DNA from 2 places in the Turicibacter sp. TJ11 genome. Region 2 is predicted to be linked to the other one. Evidence: a T-box and tRNA genes for the amino acid it is inferred to sense, from the RefSeq annotation. Region 2 holds a T-box; the other holds one or more tRNA genes.
The links. A T-box is a leader RNA that pairs with one kind of tRNA and senses whether it is charged. The one in region 2 lies ahead of alaS (alanine--tRNA ligase), so its partner is inferred to be a tRNA-Ala.
Positions count from the first base shown of each region.

Region 1: it has a tRNA-Ala gene. The T-box ahead of alaS (alanine--tRNA ligase) is inferred to sense a tRNA for this amino acid. The anticodon was not compared.

Region 1 covers NZ_CP069349.1:1,818,395-1,825,616, reverse strand. Annotated here, with positions in the region: gene rpsI (30S ribosomal protein S9) at 1-126, shown strand, start outside; rRNA gene JRC48_RS08770 (16S ribosomal RNA) at 799-2,315, shown strand; tRNA gene JRC48_RS08765 (tRNA-Ile) at 2,380-2,456, shown strand; tRNA gene JRC48_RS08760 (tRNA-Ala) at 2,462-2,537, shown strand; rRNA gene JRC48_RS08755 (23S ribosomal RNA) at 2,602-5,492, shown strand; rRNA gene rrf (5S ribosomal RNA) at 5,544-5,652, shown strand; tRNA gene JRC48_RS08745 (tRNA-Asn) at 5,662-5,738, shown strand; tRNA gene JRC48_RS08740 (tRNA-Glu) at 5,754-5,830, shown strand; tRNA gene JRC48_RS08735 (tRNA-Val) at 5,837-5,912, shown strand; tRNA gene JRC48_RS08730 (tRNA-Thr) at 5,926-6,001, shown strand; tRNA gene JRC48_RS08725 (tRNA-Tyr) at 6,005-6,089, shown strand; tRNA gene JRC48_RS08720 (tRNA-Gln) at 6,099-6,173, shown strand; tRNA gene JRC48_RS08715 (tRNA-Lys) at 6,179-6,254, shown strand; tRNA gene JRC48_RS08710 (tRNA-Leu) at 6,296-6,384, shown strand; tRNA gene JRC48_RS08705 (tRNA-Arg) at 6,394-6,470, shown strand; tRNA gene JRC48_RS08700 (tRNA-Pro) at 6,476-6,552, shown strand; tRNA gene JRC48_RS08695 (tRNA-Ala) at 6,568-6,643, shown strand; tRNA gene JRC48_RS08690 (tRNA-Met) at 6,672-6,748, shown strand; tRNA gene JRC48_RS08685 (tRNA-Ile) at 6,761-6,837, shown strand; tRNA gene JRC48_RS08680 (tRNA-Ser) at 6,856-6,948, shown strand; tRNA gene JRC48_RS08675 (tRNA-Met) at 6,966-7,041, shown strand; tRNA gene JRC48_RS08670 (tRNA-Asp) at 7,046-7,121, shown strand; tRNA gene JRC48_RS08665 (tRNA-Phe) at 7,130-7,205, shown strand; tRNA gene JRC48_RS08660 (tRNA-Val) at 7,212-7,222, shown strand, end outside.
Region 2 covers NZ_CP069349.1:896,581-903,802, reverse strand. Annotated here, with positions in the region: gene JRC48_RS04235 (ATP-dependent RecD-like DNA helicase) at 1-1,607, shown strand, start outside; gene JRC48_RS04230 (hypothetical protein) at 1,696-1,863, shown strand; T-box leader at 1,984-2,191, shown strand; gene alaS (alanine--tRNA ligase) at 2,249-4,870, shown strand; gene JRC48_RS04220 (IreB family regulatory phosphoprotein) at 4,957-5,202, shown strand; gene ruvX (Holliday junction resolvase RuvX) at 5,199-5,630, shown strand; gene JRC48_RS04210 (DUF1292 domain-containing protein) at 5,653-5,949, shown strand; gene mltG (endolytic transglycosylase MltG) at 6,021-7,112, shown strand; gene JRC48_RS04200 (O-methyltransferase) at 7,131-7,222, shown strand, end outside.

The DNA.
Region 1 (7,222 bases), 920 kb from region 2:
GTTGACGCTGAATACCGTGCAACTTTAAAACCTATGGGATTATTAACTCGTGATTCACGTGCTAAAGAACGTAAAAAATACGGACTTAAAGCTGCTCGTCGTGCACCACAGTTCTCAAAACGTTAATTTTATTATTGGAACCACATTTGTGGTTCCTTTTTTTTATTATCGAAAGTGCCTGTAAAGTTAGATGGTGTAATGAAATATCGGTAAGAACTAAGAGAGATAAATTCTAATTTAGTGATATATGTTTTTGAGGTTTGAATTAGCCCCTACATAGAGGTTTATAATTAACATAGAGTAATCTTAAGAGAAGTAGTAATGGGGAATGGCCGGTTAGAAGTAAATTTAATCTTAATATAAGCATTAAAATGAGAAAGATAAACATATTCGTTGATCTAGTAATAAAAAAAATTCAATGAAGTGTAAAAAAATAAAAATAACTGTTGACGATGAAAAAATGTAATGATATTATATTTAAGTCGCCAAGAGCGATAAATAAAAAATAACAGAAATCGAAAAGATTTCAAAAAAAAGTTTAAAAAGTGTTTGACAGAAAAAGTGAGACATGATAAACTAATAAAGTCGCCAAGAGCGATAAACAAAAACAATAGAAATCAAAAAGATTTTTAAAAAAAGTTTAAAAAAGTGTTTGACAGAAAAAGTGAGACATGATAAACTAATAAAGTCGCCAAAACAAGGTGATGAGAAGTTCTTTGAAAACTAAACAGAACGTCAAGAAACATTTACTTTTAAGATAAAGTTTCGAACAGAAGCTTAGGATAAAAACAAACATTTAATATGGAGAGTTTGATCCTGGCTCAGGATGAACGCTGGCGGCGTGCCTAATACATGCAAGTCGAGCGAACCACTTCGGTGGTGAGCGGCGAACGGGTGAGTAACACGTAGGTCATCTGCCCATCAGACGGGGACAACGATTGGAAACGATCGCTAATACCGGATAGGACGAAAGTTTAAAGGTGCTCCTGGCACCGCTGATGGATGAGCCTGCGGCGCATTAGCTAGTTGGTAGGGTAACGGCCTACCAAGGCGACGATGCGTAGCCGACCTGAGAGGGTGAACGGCCACACTGGGACTGAGACACGGCCCAGACTCCTACGGGAGGCAGCAGTAGGGAATCTTCGGCAATGGGCGAAAGCCTGACCGAGCAACGCCGCGTGAATGATGAAGGCCTTCGGGTTGTAAAATTCTGTTATAAGGGAAGAACGACTTTAGTAGGAAATGGCTAGAGTGTGACGGTACCTTATGAGAAAGCCACGGCTAACTACGTGCCAGCAGCCGCGGTAATACGTAGGTGGCGAGCGTTATCCGGAATTATTGGGCGTAAAGAGCGCGCAGGTGGTTGATTAAGTCTGATGTGAAAGCCCACGGCTTAACCGTGGAGGGTCATTGGAAACTGGTCAACTTGAGTGCAGAAGAGGGAAGTGGAATTCCATGTGTAGCGGTGAAATGCGTAGAGATATGGAGGAACACCAGTGGCGAAGGCGGCTTCCTGGTCTGTAACTGACACTGAGGCGCGAAAGCGTGGGGAGCAAACAGGATTAGATACCCTGGTAGTCCACGCCGTAAACGATGAGTGCTAAGTGTTGGGGGTCGAACCTCAGTGCTGAAGTTAACGCATTAAGCACTCCGCCTGGGGAGTACGGTCGCAAGACTGAAACTCAAAGGAATTGACGGGGACCCGCACAAGCGGTGGAGCATGTGGTTTAATTCGAAGCAACGCGAAGAACCTTACCAGGTCTTGACATACCGTTGACCGTCCTAGAGATAGGATTTTCCCTTCGGGGACAATGGATACAGGTGGTGCATGGTTGTCGTCAGCTCGTGTCGTGAGATGTTGGGTTAAGTCCCGCAACGAGCGCAACCCCTGTCGTTAGTTGCCAGCATTCAGTTGGGGACTCTAACGAGACTGCCAGTGACAAACTGGAGGAAGGTGGGGATGACGTCAAATCATCATGCCCCTTATGACCTGGGCTACACACGTGCTACAATGGTTGGTACAAAGAGAAGCGAAGCGGTGACGTGGAGCAAACCTCATAAAGCCAATCTCAGTTCGGATTGTAGGCTGCAACTCGCCTACATGAAGTTGGAATCGCTAGTAATCGCGAATCAGAATGTCGCGGTGAATACGTTCCCGGGTCTTGTACACACCGCCCGTCACACCACGAGAGTTTACAACACCCGAAGTCAGTGGCCTAACCGCAAGGAGGGAGCTGCCTAAGGTGGGGTAGATGATTGGGGTGAAGTCGTAACAAGGTATCCCTACCGGAAGGTGGGGATGGATCACCTCCTTTCTATGGAGAAAGCGACGTTCTGTTTAGTTTTGGAAGAATTTCTTCCGATAAAAGAAACATGTATGGGCCTATAGCTCAGCTGGTTAGAGCGCACGCCTGATAAGCGTGAGGTCGATGGTTCGAGTCCATTTAGGCCCACCATACATGGGGACTTAGCTCAGCTGGGAGAGCGCCTGCCTTGCACGCAGGAGGTCAGGGGTTCGATCCCCCTAGTCTCCACCAAAAACGTTGATCTTTGAAAACTAGATATCTTCATTCAGAAGAAACAATCAATAGATTTAAAATAGGTTAAGTGAATAAGGGCGCACGGAGGATGCCTTGGCACTAGGAGTCGACGAAGGACGCGACAAACGGCGAAACGCCTCGGGGAGCTGTAAGTGAGCATTGATCCGGGGATATCCGAATGGGGAAACCCGCTAGTGGTGATACGCTAGCACCATCTGGTGAATACATAGCCAGATTGGAGACAGACCCAGGGAACTGAAACATCTAAGTACCTGGAGGAAAAGAAAGAAAGATCGATTCCCGTAGTAGCGGCGAGCGAAGTGGGAAGAGCCCAAACCGGACTTGTCCGGGGTTGTAGGACCTTCAGAATTGACAAATCATGATAGCCGAATGGTCTGGGAAGGCCAACCGTAGGGGGTGAGAGTCCCGTAGGTGAAATTGTGAAATGCATGGAAGGAATCCTGAGTACGGCGGGACACGTGGAATCCCGTCGGAATCAACGAGGACCATCTCGTAAGGCTAAATACTACCTAGTGACCGATAGTGAACCAGTACCGTGAGGGAAAGGTGAAAAGAACCCCGGAAGGGGAGTGAAAGAGAACCTGAAACCGTGTGCCTACAACTAGTCAGAGCCCGTTCATGGGTGATGGCGTGCCTTTTGTAGAATGAACCGGCGAGTTACGATATCGTGCGAGGTTAAGCAGAAGATGCGGAGCCGTAGCGAAAGCGAGTCTGAATAGGGCGATGAGTACGATGTTGTAGACCCGAAACCGTGTGAGCTAGCCATGAGCAGGCTGAAGGTCAGGTAACACTGACTGGAGGGCCGAACCAGGGCACGTTGAAAAGTGCTTGGATGACTTGTGGCTAGGGGTGAAATTCCAATCGAACACGGATATAGCTGGTTCTCTCCGAAATAGCTTTAGGGCTAGCCTCGATGTTAAGTCTACTGGAGGTAGAGCACTGAATGGGTGATGGCCCCACCTCGGGGTACTGATCTCAATCAAACTCCGAATGCCAGATAGATATCATCGGGAGTCAGACTGTGGGTGATAAGGTCCATGGTCAAAAGGGAAAGAGCCCAGACCGCCAGCTAAGGCCCCCAAGTGTCCGTTAAGTGGAAAAGGATGTGGAGATGCACAGACAACTAGGAGGTTGGCTTAGAAGCAGCCATCCTTTAAAGAGTGCGTAATAGCTCACTAGTCGAGTGACTCTGCGCCGAAAATGTACCGGGGCTAAACGGACCGCCGAAGCTGCGGATTGACTTTAGAGTCAGTGGTAGGAGAGCGTTCTAACAGCGGAGAAGCAGTACCGGAAGGAGCTGTGGAGCGGTTAGAAGTGAGAATGCCGGTGTGAGTAGCGAAAGATAGGTGAGAATCCTATCCATCGAAAGCCTAAGGTTTCCAGGGGAAGGCTCGTCCGCCCTGGGTAAGTCGGGACCTAAGGTGAGGCCGAAAGGCGTAGCCGATGGACAACAGGTTGATATTCCTGTACCACTTATTAAACTGATGGAGTGACGGAGAAGGCTAAGTTGAGCGTGTGAATGGATTCACGTGTAAGCAGTGAGGTGGTCATGTAGGCAAATCCGCATGGCATAACATTGAGCTGTGATGCCGAAGCCAATAGGCGAAGTCAACTGACGTCACGCTTCCAAGAAAAGCTTCTAGGGTTAATTTAGTAAGTGCCCGTACCGATAACCGACACAGGTAGGCGAGGAGAGAATCCTAAGATGAGCGAGAGAACTCTTGTTAAGGAACTCGGCAAAATGACCCCGTAACTTCGGGAGAAGGGGTGCTTGTGAAAGCAAGCCGCAGTGAATAGGCCCAGGCGACTGTTTATCAAAAACACAGGTCTCTGCTAAACCGCAAGGTGATGTATAGGGGCTGACGCCTGCCCGGTGCTGGAAGGTTAAGAGGAGAGGTTAGCGCAAGCGAAGCTTTGAATTGAAGCCCCAGTAAACGGCGGCCGTAACTATAACGGTCCTAAGGTAGCGAAATTCCTTGTCGGGTAAGTTCCGACCCGCACGAAAGGCGTAACGATCTGGGCGCTGTCTCAACAAGAGACTCGGTGAAATCATAGTACCTGTGAAGATGCAGGTTACCCGCGACAGGACGGAAAGACCCCGTGGAGCTTTACTGTAGCTTGATATTGAGCACTGGTGGCACATGTACAGGATAGGTAGGAGACGAAGAAACCAGGACGCCAGTCTTGGTGGAGTCGCTGTTGGGATACTACCCTTGTGTTACTGGGGTTCTAACCCGTGGCCCTCATCGGGTCAGGGAACAGTGTCAGGTGGGCAGTTTGACTGGGGCGGTCGCCTCCCAAAGAGTAACGGAGGCGCCCAAAGGTTCCCTCAGAATGGTTGGAAATCATTCGAAGAGTGTAAAGGCAGAAGGGAGCTTGACTGCGAGACCTACAAGTCGAGCAGGGACGAAAGTCGGGCTTAGTGATCCGGCGGTACCGAATGGAAGGGCCGTCGCTCAACGGATAAAAGCTACCCCGGGGATAACAGGCTGATCTCCCCCAAGAGTTCACATCGACGGGGAGGTTTGGCACCTCGATGTCGGCTCATCGCATCCTGGGGCTGTAGTCGGTCCCAAGGGTTGGGCTGTTCGCCCATTAAAGCGGTACGCGAGCTGGGTTCAGAACGTCGTGAGACAGTTCGGTCCCTATCCGTCGTGGGCGTAGGAAATTTGAGAGGAGCTGTCCTTAGTACGAGAGGACCGGGATGGACACACCGCTGGTGTACCAGTTGTTCTGCCAGGAGCATCGCTGGGTAGCTACGTGTGGACGGGATAAACGCTGAAAGCATCTAAGCGTGAAGCCCCCCTCAAGATGAGATTTCCCATTCGAAAGAAGTAAGATCCCTTGAAGACGACGAGGTGGATAGGTCAGGAGTGGAAGTGTGGTGACACATGGAGCGGACTGATACTAATCGATCGAGGACTTAACCAACGAAACTGAAGAAGATATCTAGTTTTGGAAGATTAACGAATCTTTCAGAGGTCTAGTGATGATGGCAAGGAGGGCACACCTGTTCCCATACCGAACACAGCAGTTAAGCTCCTTAGCGCCGAGGGTAGTACGCAAGTGCGAGAGTAGGACGTCGCTGGGCCGAATAAATGCCTCAATAGCTCAGTTGGTTAGAGCACTTGACTGTTAATCAAGGGGTCCTAGGTTCGAGTCCTAGTTGGGGCGCCATTAAATAAACTTAATGGCCCGTTGGTGAAGCGGTTTAACACACATGCCTTTCACGCATGCATACACGGGTTCGAATCCCGTACGGGTCACCATTAAGTGGAGGATTAGCTCAGCTGGGAGAGCATCTGCCTTACAAGCAGAGGGTCGGCGGTTCGAGCCCGTCATCCTCCACCATAATTAAATAACAGCCGGAATAGCTCAATTGGTAGAGCAACTGACTTGTAATCAGTAGGTTGCGGGTTCAAGTCCTGCTTCCGGCACCAGTTGGTGGGGTAGCGAAGTGGCTAAACGCGGCGGACTGTAAATCCGCTCTCTCCGAGTTCGGCGGTTCGAATCCGTCCCCCACCACCACTTAAATGATGGGCTATAGCCAAGCGGTAAGGCAACGGACTTTGACTCCGTCATGCGCTGGTTCGAATCCAGCTAGCCCAGCCAATGATGTCCTGCTAGCTCAGTTGGTAGAGCATCTGACTTTTAATCAGAGGGTCAGAGGTTCGAGTCCTCTGCAGGACACCATTTTTATGAAAAGATAAGGTGCGTGCCTTGAAATAAAAAATGCCTGGGTGGCGGAACTGGTAGACGCACAGGACTTAAAATCCTGCGGGTGGTGACACCCGTGCCGGTTCGATTCCGGCCCTAGGCACCAACTTAAAAAGCGCCCATAGCTCAATTGGATAGAGCGTTTGACTACGGATCAAAAGGTTAGGGGTTCGACTCCTCTTGGGCGCGCCATAAAACGGGAAGTGGCTCAGCTTGGTAGAGCACCTGGTTTGGGACCAGGGGGTCGCAGGTTCGAATCCTGTCTTCCCGACCATTAAAATAATATCATGGGGACTTAGCTCAGCTGGGAGAGCGCCTGCCTTGCACGCAGGAGGTCAGGGGTTCGATCCCCCTAGTCTCCACCAATTAAATTGAATAAAAGCAAACAAATCAGGCGGAGTAGCTCAACTGGCTAGAGCGTACGGTTCATACCCGTGAGGTTGGGGGTTCGAGTCCCTCCTCCGCTACCATGAGAAAGACCCGGACCCTTAGCTCAGTTGGTTAGAGCTATCGGCTCATAACCGATCGGTCGTAGGTTCGAGTCCTACAGGGTCCACCAGTTTGCTAAAAGATATACGGAGGAATACCCAAGTCCGGCTGAAGGGATCGGTCTTGAAAACCGACAGGGCGTGAAAGCGTCGCGGGGGTTCGAATCCCTCTTCCTCCGCCATATATATCAAAAAACATCGCGGGGTGGAGCAGTTGGTAGCTCGTCGGGCTCATAACCCGAAGGTCGCAGGTTCAAGTCCTGTCCCCGCAACCAAAAAGGTCCAGTGGTGTAGCGGTTAACATGCCTGCCTGTCACGCAGGAGATCGCGGGTTCGATTCCCGTCTGGACCGCCATTTAAGAAGGCTTGGTAGCTCAGTCGGTAGAGCAAAGGACTGAAAATCCTTGTGTCGGCGGTTCGATTCCGTCCCAAGCCACCATCAAGTGGAGGATTAGC
Region 2 (7,222 bases):
CCTTACAGTACTTAAATCAAAAATCAAATCAACTTTTAGATTATTCTCAAATTGAAGGACAGATTGAAGAATTAATCAAAAAGAAAAAGATTTATATAGAGGGAGACTTTTTGTTTATCCCGCTTCTTGTTAATAGTGAAAAAGGAATTGCACAGTCCATTCTTAGACTTCAAGAAGAAGTATCTAAAAGTGAGACAGACATTCAAGATTCACTCAATCATCTAAAAGAAGAACTTGCGATTAACTACTCACCCGAACAAGAAGAGGCGATTAAAATGGCCTTGACCCAACCGGTAAGTATTATTACAGGTGGACCAGGAACGGGGAAAACAACGGTTGTTCAAGGGATTTTAAAAGCTTATGCGCATCTTCATAACGTCACACTAGACCCTAACAAATACGCCACGTCAGAAAAACCATTTCCAATTGCATTAGCGGCTCCGACGGGTCGAGCGGCTAAACGAATGACTGAAACGACAGGTCTTAAAGCATCAACCATCCATCGATTGCTTGGATATGGTGTGGATGGTGTGTTTCAACATGATGAGTTTTCTCAGTTAGAGTATGATTTGATTATCATTGATGAAAGTTCAATGCTTGATACGTTACTTGCGTATCAGTTGTTTCAAAGTATTAAAACAGGGGCTCAAGTCATTTTAGTTGGTGATGATAATCAGCTTCCATCGGTGGGTCCCGGGCAAGTGCTAAAAGATTTAATTGAAAGTCACGCCATCCCACTCACTCGATTGTTAACCGTTCATCGTCAAGCGCAAGATTCATCGATTATTTCTTTAGCTCATGCCGTTAAAAATCATCAGTTACCACCGGATCTGCGAGAGAAAAAGCCCGATCGTTTATATGTCGAGTCTTCACATCAAAAAATTCCGGCGTATTTAAAACAAATTGTAAGCAACGCTATTTCAAAAGGATATACCGCGAATGATGTGCAAGTTCTTGTACCAATGTATCGTGGTGATTGTGGAATTGATAGCTTAAACTTAATGCTTCAAGAGATTTTTAATCCGCCTGATGAGGAAAATAAGCGTGAAATGGTCTTTGGCCAACGTGTCTTTCGGATTGGAGATAAAGTGTTACAGCTGGCTAATCAACCTGAAACAGGTGTCATGAACGGTGATGTAGGAGAAGTCATTGGGATTTCTTATAAGAATGAAAATGAGGATAAGGAAGAAAAACTGATTGCTTGTTTTGACACGAAAGAAGTCACGTATAAAAAAGGTGACCTTCAAAATTTGACCCATGCTTATTGTGTATCGGTTCATAAATCACAAGGGTCTGAATATCCAATTGTTATTTTACCAATGACCCATGCTTATCATGTCATGCTTCAAAAAAAATTAATTTATACGGCGATTACACGCGCTAAAAAATCACTCATTATTATTGGCGAGTATTCGGCGTTTGATAAAGGCGTGAAAAATGAAGGAGAAGAACGTCAAACAACGTTAAGGCTTCGTTTTGATCTTCAAAAAGAACAAACGTTAAAAGAAAATCCATTTGCCGATTACTTTAAAGAACATGACATTCCTTTTGATTACTTAGATGAAGAGCAATTAGAAGGCATCACACCGTATGATTTTATGGATTAAAAAGGATGTTTAACTTTGCTGTCATTTAGTCATAAAAAAATCAAAATCACCCAAACTAAAACTATCATGTTTAAGTGAGGTGAATGAGATGAAAAAGATGATGTTATTAGTGTTATTTTTAGTGGCACTAGTCGTTACTTTAATGTATTACGATGATCCACATTATTATCAAAAAGGAATGCATCGACAAATGAAAAAATATCGCAAACAAATGTGCCATTGGCAAGATTACATTCATGATATGATGCCGTTTTAATAAAAACTCTCTCGAAAGAGAGAGTTTTTATTATTTGATTTAGCATTTTGTCTAAATCTTTCATCAAATCCAAAAAAAAGCTTGAAACTAGCCGTTAAAATAGATAAAATAGAGTCGAATAGTAAAATGTTGATAGAAGAAAGTAGAGATTTGAAGTTTCACAGAGAGGGATTTCTAGGCTGAGATAAATCCTAACGAAAAATACTCGAAAGCTACTTCTTGAGTGTAGGTAAAACCTATCGGTGAGCGCCGTTATTGCTGTTGAGTGTTATTTTTTCATCATGAAAAAATAAAATTAAGGTGGTACCGCGTTCAATTCGTCCTTATTTCGTAAGGGCTTTTTTTATACTCAAAGAGACTTAATCTTAAAAAGAGGTGACAAAAGATGAAATACATGACAGGTTCAGAAATTCGATCAATGTATTTAAACTTCTTTAAATCAAAAGGGCATATGATCGAACCAGGTGCACCATTAGTTCCTGTAAATGATCCAACGTTATTATGGATTAATAGTGGAGTTGCGGCCTTAAAAAAATATTTCGATGGACGTGAAATTCCGAAAAACCCACGTATTACAAATGCTCAAAAATCGATTCGTACGAATGACATTGAAAATGTAGGGAAAACAGCCCGCCACCATACATTCTTTGAAATGTTAGGAAACTTCTCAATTGGAGATTACTTCCGTGAAGAAGCGGTTACTTGGGGATGGGAATTATTAACTTCACCTGAGTGGTTTGGATTTGATAAAGAGTTATTATATGTAACCATTTATCCAAATGACCAAGAAACATATGATTTATGGATTAAATTAGGTGTTAAACCAGATCATATCGTTAAACTGGAATATAACTTCTGGGAAATTGGAGAAGGACCATGTGGACCTAACACAGAAATCTTCTTTGACCGTGGAACAAAATACGATCCTGAAAACATTGGAATCCGCTTATTAGAAGAAGATATTGAAAATGATCGCTACATTGAAATTTGGAATATCGTTTTCTCTCAATTTAATTCAAAAGAAGGATTAGATCGCAGTGAATATCCATTACTTCCAAATAAAAATATAGATACTGGAATGGGTCTTGAGCGTATGGCTTGTGTGTTACAAGGAGTAGAAACAAACTTCGATACAGACTTATTTATGCCAATCATTAAAAAGACAGAAGAAATTTCAGGTGTTCGCTATACAGAGGAAACAGGTGTTGCCTTTAAAGTGATTGCAGACCACGTTCGTACAGTAACATTTGCAGTAGCAGATGGGGCTTTATTATCAAACGAAGGTCGTGGATACGTGTTACGTCGTTTACTACGTCGTGCGGTTCGCTATGGTAAAAACTTAGGAATTGATCGTGCGTTTATGTATGAATTAGTTCCAGTCGTTGCAGATATCATGAAAGATTACTATCCATATGTTTGCGATAAAGTTGAATTAGTTCAAAAAGTCATTAAGTCAGAAGAAGATCGTTTCCGTCAAACATTAACGGATGGAGAAAAAATCTTAACAGAATTAATGGCTAAGAGTGAAACAAAAACAATCAACGGAAAAGATGCGTTCATGTTATACGATACTTATGGATTCCCATATGAGTTAACATTAGAATATGCTGAAGAATCTGGATTTACAGTGGATAAAGAAGGATTCGATGCTGAAATGGAAGCACAACGTGAACGTGCGCGTAATGCACGTGAAGACGTGGCTAGTATGCAATCACAAAACGAAGCTTTAATGAACTTTAAAGACGCATCAACGTTTGTTGGATACAATGAGTTAACAGCAACTGGAAAAGCCATTTTCTTATTAAAAGATGGAGAAATGGTTGAGTCATTAACAGGTGAAGGTCAAGTTATTTTAGATGTCACACCATTTTATGCAGAAAGTGGAGGACAAGTAGCTGATACAGGATCAATGACAACTCCTCATGCAACGATTGAAGTATTAGATGTCATTAAAGCACCTAATGGACAACATTTACATACGGTAAACGTTCATGGAACATTATCGTTAAATGATGAAGTTACATCATCAGTGACAGTCAATAGTCGTTTAGCGTTAACGAAAAATCATACGGCTACGCATTTATTACACCAAGCGTTAAAAGATGTGATTGGTGAGCATGCAAACCAAGCAGGATCATTAGTTTCAGCTGAACGTTTACGTTTTGACTTTACAAATATGCAAGGATTAACGCACGAAGAGTTACAACGTATCGAAACAATCGTGAATGAAAAAATTTGGGCATCACTTGCAGTTGAAACGTTTGAAAAAACAATTGACGAAGCTAAAGAAATGGGAGCCATGGCTTTATTTAGCGAAAAGTATGGAGATACGGTTCGCGTCGTTAAGGCAGGTGAGTATAGCATCGAGTTATGTGGAGGATGCCACGTTTCAAATACATCTGAAATTGGATTATTCAAAATCGTGTCTGAATCAGGAATTGGAGCTGGAACACGCCGTATCGAGGCTGTAACAGGACAAGCCGCTTATGAATACATGAATACGTTTATTAATCGTTTCGCGGCTGTAGCTGAGACATTAAAAACAAAGCCAGCTTTACTAGAAGAGCGTGTGGAAGGTGTCTTAGACGAGTTAAAAGAAGCACATCGTGAAAATGAATCATTAAAATCTAAATTATCGCATTTAAAAATGAAGGAAATTGTCAATAATACACATGAAGTGAATGGGTTCACTGTATTAACGGCAAACTTAGTAGATGTGGATATGAATCATTTACGTCAAATGGTAGATGAATTCAAACAACAATTAACATCTGCAGTGATTGTTTTAGCAAGTGCAGTTGATGGCAAAGTCGCAATCTCTTGTGGTGTGACAAGTGATTATGTGAAACAAGGTGTTCATGCCGGTAAGATTGTTAAAGAAGTAGCAAGCATTTGTGGCGGAGGCGGAGGCGGACGTCCAGATATGGCGCAAGCCGGAGCTAAAGATGCAAGCAAAATCAATGAAGCTCTTCAAAACGTTGATGAATGGTTAAAAAATAATTTATAGTTCTTTTCATCCTTTTAACAATATTGTAAAATAGAGTTAATGACTATTTATGGGTGGTGAGTTGCATGATGTCAAATCATACTATGATGCTAGACGACGCGCTGCAAAGCAAGTTAAGTCCAAATGAAACTGTTGAAGTCATTTTAACAGATGTGTTTGATGCATTAGAAACAAAAGGATATAACCCAATTAATCAAGTCGTTGGATACTTGATTTCAGGAGATCCCGCTTATATTTCAAGCTATCAAGGGGCAAGAAATAAAATCCAACAAATTGAACGTGATGAAATTATTGAAGTCTTATTAGAAAAGTTTGTTGAAACTAAAAAATGAAAACACTTGGATTAGACTTAGGAACACGTACACTAGGGATTGCGATTAGCGATGCCCTAGGTATGATGGCTCACGGAGTCGAAACGTTCCGCTTTGAAGAGAATCATTATAAAAAAGCAATTCAACACGTTCAGCAACTAGTCAAAACACAACACGTTTCAAAAATTGTTTTAGGATTACCTAAAAATATGAATGGATCAATCGGAGAACGTGGACAAGTGACACAAGATTTTGCCAAAAAATTAGAAGAAGCGACGAATGTTCCTATAATTTTATGGGATGAGCGCCTAACAACCATGCAGGTTGAGCGCGTTTTAATTCAAGCTGATGTTAGCCGTAATAAAAGAAAAAAAGTTGTCGATAAAATGGCAGCAACAATCATTTTACAAAGCTACTTAGATTCAAATCAAGCACGTTCATTCGTGTAAAATAAAACAAGAGGTGTTAATCATGTTAGACGAAAATCAATTAACAGTTATCGACGAAAATGGAAATGAATTATTATGTGAAATCTTATTCACATTCGATTCAGATGATTACAATAAATCATATGTTGTTTATTATCCAGCTGGAGCAGAGCACGAAGATGAAGATGGAAACGTAGATTTACACGTTTCAGCTTACGTTCCGACTGAAAACAACGAAGGTGGAGAATTATTACCAGTTGAAACAGATGCAGAGTGGGATATGATCGAAGAAGTCATTAACACATTCTTAGCTGACGAAGAAGCTGAAGGTGAAGAATAATTCATAAGTAACAGTGCAAGAGTGAACCTTTAAGGTGCATTTTTGCACTGTTTATTTTAGAGGTGAAGTTCATGAAGAAAATGATGAAAAACATAATGATCATCATCTTAGTCGGAATCTTGGCCGCTGGTGGTTACGGATATTATCTTTATCAAGAGACGATGAATCCGATAAATCCTCAAGATGAAACAGTGATCAATTATAAAATCGAGCTTGGTTCTACAACTAAAAAAGTGAATCAACAATTAGCTGAATTAGGACTCATTGATCATCCTAAAGTCGCGGATTTAATTGTTCGATTTAAGGGGTGGTCACATATTCAAGCCGGTGAATATGCCTTATCTCCTTCCTTAAGTTTAGAACAAATCTATGAAAAGTTTGAAACGGGCGATGTTATTGAACCTAATATGGTTAAAGTGACCATTCCTGAAGGTTATGACTTAGAATATATTGCAGCCGCGATGTCACCTTTAGTCAACTTAACTGCTGAAGATTTGTTAGCAGAGTGGAGTCGCAAAGACTACTTAGAGCAGTTAATTGATGAGTATTGGTTTTTAACGGATGATATTTTACAAGAAGGCATTAAATACCCACTTGAAGGATATATTTATCCGATTACTTATGCATTTGCTGAAGGCGTGTACACGGTTGATGAGTTAACGCATCAATTATTAGATTTAACAGAAAGTAAGCTGAATCAAGTCCGTGAGTTATTTGATCAAAGCGAGTTAAGCATTCATGAAGTCATGGCATTAGCTTCTGTTATTGAAGGAGAAACACAGCGCATAGAAGAGATGCCGACTGTGGCGGGTGTCTTTTTAAATCGAATTCATTCAGGAATGTATTTACAAAGTGATATGACGGTTTTATATGCTTTAGGGGAACATGCGGTTCGTGTGACGGAAGCGATGACGAAAGTGGAGTCGCCTTATAATACATACGTGACACAAGGAATTCCAATTGGCCCTGTCAGCAGCCCAACATTAGATGCCGTTAAAGCTGTGTTACAACCAGAGCAGCATGAGTATGTGTACTTTATTGCAGACATGTTTAGTTGTGTGGATGGAAAAACACATTTTTTCAAAACATACGAAGAACACATGGCATTTTATCGCGAGCACTTGCTTCCATCTTATGAGGCAGGAACGAGCGTTTGTAAGTAACAATAAGGTGGTAAAGAAATGAACGAACAATTATTAGAGTTAATGAGTCGTTTTAAGACGATCATTCATGATGATCTTTCATTAGAAATGAAGCAATACGCAGAAGAATT